2 regions of the Rhizobium aureum genome follow, and region 1 is predicted to be linked to the other one. Evidence: riboswitches for the same ligand, from Rfam matches in the RefSeq annotation. Region 1 holds a riboswitch; the other holds the start of a gene.

Region 1 (4,115 bases):
GCGGGATGCAGGCCGGTCACGTCCTGCCCGGCAAGCAGGATGCGGCCGCGATCGGGCTGCTCGAAGCCGGCCAATAGATTGAGAAAGGTGGATTTGCCGGATCCCGACGGCCCGGCGATGGCGATGATCTTGCCCTGCGGCAACGTGCAATCGAAGCGGAAATCATGCGTGCCGAGGCGCAGCTCGACGCCGGCCATGGCAATGCCTTGTTTCTTCATGTCGTGGCCGTCAGTCATTTCTGTTGCTTTCGTGATCGCTCATGCTCTGGCCGGCCGTGCCGGCGATGGTCAAAAGAAGGCAGACCAGGCCGAGGATCAAGGCATATCCATCGGCATCGTTCGTGCGATAGCTGCCGAGCTTGCTATAGACCAGCCAGGGCAGGGTCATCAGGCTATCCGAGCCGAAGAGCGCCACCGCGCCGAGATCGCCGAGCGACAGCGCCATGGCGAACGAGAGGGCGGTGAAGAACGGCTTGCGCAGGCCCGGCCAATCGATGAGGCGGAGGCGGGCAATGCCGTGAAGGCCGAGGCTCGCCGCCAGCCGTTCGGTGCGGCTGACATGGACCGCATAGGCCGGTTCGATGACGCGGATGACGAAGGGCAGCGCCATCAGCGCATTGATGACAATGATGAGGATGGCGGCAACGCGGCTGGGATCACCCAATGGTCTCAGCGCCAGGAACCAGCCAGTTGCCAGCACGATCGGCGGGACGAGTAGGATAAGGGATGAGCTCGCGCTCAAGGCGACCGCCAGGCTGCGCAGGCTGGCGGTCTTGCGGCGATCCGCCGAGATCACCGATCGGGCGCGGATGATTGCAAAGGATATCAAGACCGCCAGAAGGCCGGCGGCGAGCGCAATCGCCACGCTGGTGACGGCTGCTTGCAGAAAGATCGGCTGGGCGGCGAGCTTCGGAAGGTTTGCCTTCAGGCCAGTTACCACAACCGAAGCGAGCGGCAGGCCGAGAAAGAGAGTAGCGGCCGACAGCAGGAAAGCGTCAATCCATCGTGCAGCCGTCTTTTGGCCATCGATACGATGAAGCGCGCGACCGCTGGTCAGCCCATGATCGTCGGGGGCGCGAAACAGCGTCATGGCGCCGAGAACGAGGAGTGTGACGGCGATCTGCAGCAACGACAGCATCACGGCGCGGCCGGGATCGAAATCGAAGCGGAGCGCCTGATAGATCGCCACTTCCAGCGTCGTTGCGGCCGGGCCGCCGCCAAGGATCAGGACCAGCGTGAAGCTGGTGGCGCAGAGCATGAAGATCAGGCCGGCGATGCCGGGTATGAGACCGAGCAGGATGGGCCATTCGATGAAGCGAAAGACCGAGGCGGGCCGCATGCCGAGCCCGCCTGCCACAAGCCAGTATTCCGCCGGCACCCGCTCCAGCCCGGCCAGCATCAGCCGGCAGGCGAGGGGCATATTGAAGAAGACATGCGCCAGCAGGATGCCGGCCAGGCCATAGATGCTGACGGGCTGCGACAGGCCAAGCGCCGTAAGCGTCTGATTGATAAGCCCCTGCCGGCCCCAGATGCCGAGCAGGCCGAGCGCGCCTATCAGCACCGGCAGGCCCATCGGCACGGCCATCATCCGGATCAGCCATAGCCGACCCGGAAAGCGGGGCTGACGCGCCAGTGCGCGCGCGATGGGTATGGCGAGCACGACCGATAACAGGGTCGAGAGCACCGCCTGCAGCAGCGTGAAGCGCAGGACGCGCAGCAAGTAGGGATCTGTCAGGGGATTGGTGTCGCCGGATTCGATACCGGCGGCTAAGAGGGCGAAGACGGCGATCCCGACGAAGAGCACGACGCCGGCGAGGCCGAATGCCCCGCTGGAAATGGCGCGTCTTCGCTCTGGTGCCGTAAGTATCGTCAAGGCATCAGTTGCCGCTGGTGGCGGCCAGCCATTCGTCGATCCAGGCCTTGCGGTTCTTGTCGACGACCTCGGGGCTCATCAGGAAGGTCTTCGACGGCACGACGAGCTTGCTGAAGGCATCCGGCAGCGGCTCCGAAGTGGCGGAGGCCGGCATCATCCAATTGCTTGTCGGGATGATGTCCTGGAAACCGGCGGAGATCATGAACTTCAGGAAATCGCGGGCAAGCTCCTTGTTCGGCGAGGACTTGATGAGGCCGGCGACCTCGATCTGGATATAGTGTCCTTCCGAGAAGGCGGCCGCCTGATAGCGGTCGGTCTTGTCTTCGATCATGTGGTAGGCCGGCGACGTCGTGTAGGAGAGCACCATCGGCGCTTCGCCCTTGGTGAATAGGTCGTAGGCTTCCGACCAGCCGGGGGTGACGGTCAGGATGCGTCCCTTGAGCTTCGTCCAGGCATCGGCTGCCTTGTCGCCGTAGATCGACTTGACCCAGAGCAGCAGGCCAAGACCCGGCGTCGAGGTGCGCGGGTCTTCGATGACGATCTTTTGCGAGGGGTCGCCCTCGACAAGATCCTTCATGCTCTTCGGCGGGTTCTTGACCGTCTGGCTGTCGTAGATCACGGCGAAATGGCCGTAGTCATAGGGCACAAAGACGTCGTCCTTGAAACCCCCCGGAACCTTGAGGGCCGAGGTGTCGACACCGCTTGCATCGAAGAGGCCGGTATCCTTCGCTTCATCTATGAGATTGGTGTCCAGGCCGAGAACGACATCGGCCTTGGTGCCCGTACCTTCCAGCTTCAGGCGGGAGAGAAGTGCCACGCCATCGGTGACGGCGACGTAGTTGACCGTGCAGCCGCAGGTCTTCTCGAAGGCGGCCTTGACCTTGGCGCCCGGACCCCAATCGGCGGTGAAGCTCTCATAGGTGTAGATGGTCAAGGTCTTGTCGGCTGCCTCGGCCGTCTGGGCAGCAAAAAACGTAGCGCCGGCGGAAAGGGCCAGGCCGGCGAAGAATGACAATAGGGATCGGTTTTGCACGACAGCGCCTCCACTTTGGTTTCGTCTTGAAGGGGAAAAGGGCGCTATGATTTCGTCACGCGTCTAATCCCTCCGCCGGTGTTAGCCGGATCAGGTTCCGCGGGTTGGCCAGTGAAAGCCTCTCAGCCAGATATCCTAGAGGATATGAGGCACCCCGTTAGAGCGTCGGCAGATTTAGCCTTGTGACGAAGGGATGACAAGGGAAATGATTCCCCTGTCGATTGCAGGTGGGTGATCTTACTCGGCGGCGTGAGCGGCGGCCGTTGGGCTTTCGAATTTCTTCGTTGCACCGGGCAGCTGCACGTTCTTCAGCGTCAGCGCGGTCAGCAGTCCGATGAGGCAGATGCCGGCAGCCGTCATGAACAGCGGGCTGAAAGCGCTCGCATAGGCGTTAGCGACGGCCTCGCGGGTCGCCTCGGGCAATGCGGCCATCATCTTCGGCGTCAACTGTTCGATATCGGATACGCCCGATATGGAGACGCCGACATTGCCGAGCTTGGCGGCGATGATGGCGCCGTAGACGGAGATGGCGATCGAGGCGCCGCCCATGCGCGAGAGCGTGACCGCACCGGTCGCCGCGCCGACGTCCCGGGCACCGGCCGCATTCTGCACGCCGATGACGGGAACCTGCTGCGCGAGGCCGATACCGATGCCGTGCAGCAGCATCAGGCCACCGATGAAGACGACGGGCGTGCCGGCAGGCAGGACGGCGAGCAAGCCAAATGCGATGGCGCTGCAGGCAGCGCTCGCGATGGCAAAGGGTTTGTAACGCCCTTTGGCCGCAATCAGCCGGCCGGCCGAGAGCGAGCCGCAGACGATGCCGCCGGTCAGGAGAATGAACAGCAGGCCGGCCATCGAGGGCGAAAGGCCAGTCGTCGTCTGCAGGAAGAGCGCGAAATAATTCACCATGCCGATGGCCACGGCGCCGCTGGTGATCGAGATGATCAGCAGGAGGCCGAATGTTGGATTGCGGAACAGCGTCATCGGCACGATCGGCTCGGGCGCGCGGCGTTCGATGAAGACCCAGGCGATGGCGCAAATCGCGCCGAAGGCGATGATGCCGAGGCACTGCGGCGACAGCAGCGATCCGAAGAGTTCGGTGCCGTCGGCGGCAAGCACGATGCTCGTCGTCGTCAGTGCAAGAACGGTCGCGCCGGCATAGTCGATCTTCGGCCGGCGGGCCGGCTTGCGATAGGGCAGCATGAAGGCG
Region 2 (4,115 bases), on a different contig from region 1:
ACTCCTGGTTGTAATATGCATTTCTAATTTGCCACGAGTGCTGAGCTGGAAACCACCTTGAAGATCGACCCGGTCGAAAACGCGACCGCGCAGCCCGGCAAGTACGCACGTAATGTTGGCTTGAGTCCCCTCGAACCTCCATGATTGTCCCCGCGGCAAAGGTCTTGAAATGCCCCTACCGATCCGGCCGATCGCTCGACCGTAAGACAATTTCTGTCCTGCTTCTGACTTACAAACAGCCCGTATGTTTGTCAATTATGTGAAACCGTGGCGAGCGCCGGTCCAGCGTTAGTCTTGCCGGCTGTTGCTTAAATGCAACTGGGGACGGCAGGGCGAGGTTCGTTTCACCCGAGGAACGCGGGAAGACCGCCAAAGGCGCGAATGCACGACAAGGCTGAGAAACAAAACTCAACAAATCGCCACACACAGAAACGTCGAATCTTCCCAGATTCCAGCTATTCGGGCCATAGGAAGGGAAGAATCGCGCATGAATGAGAATCGGCTGATCTTCATAGCGCCCCCCCGTTCGGCGGCCTCGTCACCAGGGATTATATGCAATCCATCTTTTCCCTGATGCAGACCGGCGCGTAGGCCGGCGTGCAACTGACGCTCGCCCTTCTCGGCAATGACGCGCTGATTACCCGCAACGCAGTACGCTGGTGTCGTCCCCTACCGCTTTATCGGCAACACGGCGCCTCATTATTGAGGGAGCGCCATGCCGCGCCTCACGTGTAAACACGCTTAAATTGTGGATTCTCCAATGCGCCAAGCGCTGGCTCGCGGAAAAATGCAGTCATCATTGCAGGGTTGACAGAAGCCAAAGCAAGAGCATAGCCTTCCAGCATTCACCAGGGGGGTCCCGGCAAGGGGCTGAGATACTGCTGAACAATACGGCTTTGCCGATTGTGGGCGCAGTGACCCGTTGAACCTGATCCAGTTCATACTGGCGTAGGGACGGTGCGAGCGCTCGAAGACTTCGGATTCCCGCGTGGATTCCATGTCGGCGTCTTATCATCATTCCGGCTGATTGACTGGGTCTCCAACCGCAACTTGGAGCCTCAAACCATGACCATTGCCGCAAAGAACCTCATCCCGACGGTCACGACCGGTCCGCTGCCGGCCTCTCGAAAGATCTACGTCCCCGGGGATATCCATACCGACATCCGCGTACCGATGCGTGAGATCAGCGTCCATCCGACATCGGGTGAGCCGCCTGTTATCGTCTACGATTCCTCCGGCCCCTATACCATCGAGGGTGCCGATATCAGCATCGAACAGGGCCTGTCGCAGCTCCGCCGCAGCTGGGTGCTCGCACGCGGCGATGTCGAGGCCTATGAAGGCCGGCATGTGCGTCCCGAAGACAATGGCTTCGTCACCGGCGAACGGCTGACACCGGAATTTCCGGCCAAGCGCCAGCCGCTGCGCGCCAAGGATGGCAAGGCCGTCACCCAGCTTGCCTATGCGCGCGCCGGCATCATCACGCCCGAGATGGAATTCATCGCCATCCGCGAGAATCTCGGCCGCAAGGCGAAAGCCGAGACCCTGATTCGTGACGGCGAGAGCTTCGGCGCCCATATTCCGGATCATGTGACACCCGAATTCGTCCGCCAGGAAGTCGCGGCCGGCCGGGCCATCATCCCGGCCAACATCAATCACCCGGAAAGCGAACCGATGATCATCGGCCGGAACTTCCTGGTGAAGATCAACGCCAATATCGGCAATTCCGCCGTCACCTCCTCCATGGCGGAAGAAGTCGAGAAGATGGTCTGGGCCGCCCGCTGGGGTACCGATACCGTCATGGACCTTTCGACAGGCCGCAACATCCACAATATCCGCGAGTGGATCATCCGCAATTCGCCGCTGCCGATCGGCACCGTCCCGCTCTATCAGGCGCTGGAAAAGGTCGGCGGCATTGCCGAAGAGCTCACCTGGGAGATCTATCGCGACACGCTGATCGAGCAGGCCGAACAGGGCGTCGACTATTTCACCATCCATGCCGGCGTGCGGCTGCATTACATCCCGCTGACAGTCAATCGCGTTACCGGCATCGTTTCACGCGGCGGCTCGATCATGGCCAAGTGGTGTCTCCATCATCACCGCGAGAGCTTCCTTTACGAGCATTTCGAGGAAATCTGCGATATCTGCCGGGCCTATGACGTCTCCTTCTCGCTCGGCGACGGCCTGCGCCCCGGCTCGATCGCCGATGCCAATGATGCCGCGCAGTTTGCCGAGCTCGAAACGCTCGGCGAACTGACGAAGATCGCCTGGGCAAAAGACTGCCAGGTGATGATCGAAGGCCCCGGCCATGTTCCGATGCACAAGATCAAGGAGAACATGGACAAGCAGCTCGCCGTCTGCGGCGAGGCGCCCTTCTACACGCTCGGACCGCTGACGACGGATATCGCGCCGGGCTACGATCACATCACCTCGGGCATCGGCGCTGCCATGATCGGATGGTTCGGGACGGCGATGCTCTGCTATGTCACGCCGAAGGAGCATCTCGGCCTGCCCGACCGCAACGACGTCAAGACAGGCGTCATCACCTATAAGATCGCCGCCCATGCGGCCGACCTCGCCAAGGGACACCCAGCAGCGCAAGTCCGCGACGACGCATTGTCGCGCGCCCGCTTCGAATTCCGCTGGGAGGACCAGTTCAACCTCTCGCTCGATCCGGATACCGCCCGCAGCTTCCATGACGAGACCCTGCCGAAGGAAGCTCACAAGGTTGCGCATTTCTGCTCGATGTGCGGGCCGAAATTCTGCTCCATGCGGATTTCACACGACATCCGCGCCGAGGCGCAGAAGGAAGGACTGGAAGCGATGGCGGCGAAATATCGCGAGGGCGGCGATCTCTATATGCCGGTGGAAACCTCCACCCAGCCGGCCGAGTGACATGCGCATCCTCGTCAAGGGGGCCGGCGTTGCCGGCCTCACCGTCGCCCACGAACTGCATGCCCGCGGTGCCGAGGTGACGGTTGCCGACCCCCATGCGAATTTCCGCCGAGCAGCCTCATGGCTTGCCGGCGGAATGCTGGCGCCATGGTGCGAACGGGAAAGTGCCGATGAGCCCGTGCTGGAGCGCGGACGCGATTCCGCCGATCGTTGGGACGCGATTCTGCCCGGCAAGGTCGTCCGCAACGGGACGCTCGTCGTCGCGCCGAACCGAGATCAAAACGAGCTGAAGCGATTCGCCAGCCGCACGACAGGCTATCGCTGGATCGATGAGCGCGAAATTGCCGCCCTCGAACCCTTCCTTGCCGGTCGCTTCAGGCATGGCCTGTTCTTCCCCCAGGAAGCACATCTCGATCCTCGCGACGTCTTGCAGTCGTTGAAGGGCACTCTTTCGGCGAAGGGTGTGACCTTTGTCGATCGCATCGCGAATGATGCCGGATTTTCCGGCGTCATGGACTGCACGGGCGCTGCAAATGTCGGCGAGAGCAGGGAATTGCGGGGTGTGCGCGGCGAAATGCTCTATCTACAGACGCAGGAGGTCGCCCTTGCGCGGCCCGTCCGGCTGCTGCATCCGCGATTTCCCGTTTATATCGTGCCGCGCGGCGAAGGTCTGTTCATGATCGGCGCGACGATGATCGAGACGGATTTCGAGGGACCGATCACCGCCCGCTCGCTGATGGAACTTTTGAACGCCGCCTATGCGCTGCATCCCGCCTTTGCCGACGCCGCCATCGTCGAAACGGGGGCCGGCATTCGTCCCGCCTTTCCAGACAATCTTCCGCGCGTGACGCGGGAGGGCAAGACCATTCTTATCAACGGCCTTTATCGCCACGGCTTCCTTCTCGCGCCGGCGATGGCGGCAGAGGCCGCGGATCTCCTCTTTTCCGGACACAACAACGACAGGAGCCGCCAATGCGCCTGATCATCAATGGCGAAACACAGATCGTCGAGGCAGCCACGCTTTCGCAGCTTCTCGCCGCGCTCGAATACGAAGGCGAGTGGCTGGCAACCGCCGTCAATGGCGAACTCATCCATCGCGAAGAACGCGACGACCACGCCTTGGCCGACAATGACAGGATCGAGATCCTGACGCCAATGCAGGGAGGCTGACCATGATCGAACTCTACGGAACCCGTATCACATCGCATCTTCTTCTCGGCACG

The links. Region 1 has a riboswitch for thiamine pyrophosphate ahead of thiB (thiamine ABC transporter substrate binding subunit). Riboswitches for the same ligand answer to the same signal wherever they lie in the genome.
Region 2: another riboswitch for thiamine pyrophosphate. It lies ahead of thiC (phosphomethylpyrimidine synthase ThiC); the one in region 1 lies ahead of thiB (thiamine ABC transporter substrate binding subunit).

What each region holds. Positions count from the first base shown of each region.
Region 1 covers NZ_JAQJCI010000003.1:108,056-112,170, forward strand. Annotated here, with positions in the region: gene PH552_RS09320 (thiamine ABC transporter ATP-binding protein) at 1-236, opposite strand, end outside; gene thiP (thiamine/thiamine pyrophosphate ABC transporter permease ThiP) at 229-1,866, opposite strand; gene thiB (thiamine ABC transporter substrate binding subunit) at 1,877-2,869, opposite strand; TPP riboswitch at 2,956-3,072, opposite strand; gene PH552_RS09335 (MDR family MFS transporter) at 3,143-4,115, opposite strand, start outside.
Region 2 covers NZ_JAQJCI010000006.1:329,997-334,111, reverse strand. Annotated here, with positions in the region: TPP riboswitch at 841-973, shown strand; gene thiC (phosphomethylpyrimidine synthase ThiC) at 1,066-2,892, shown strand; gene thiO (glycine oxidase ThiO) at 2,894-3,874, shown strand; gene thiS (sulfur carrier protein ThiS) at 3,865-4,062, shown strand; gene PH552_RS17675 (thiazole synthase) at 4,065-4,115, shown strand, end outside.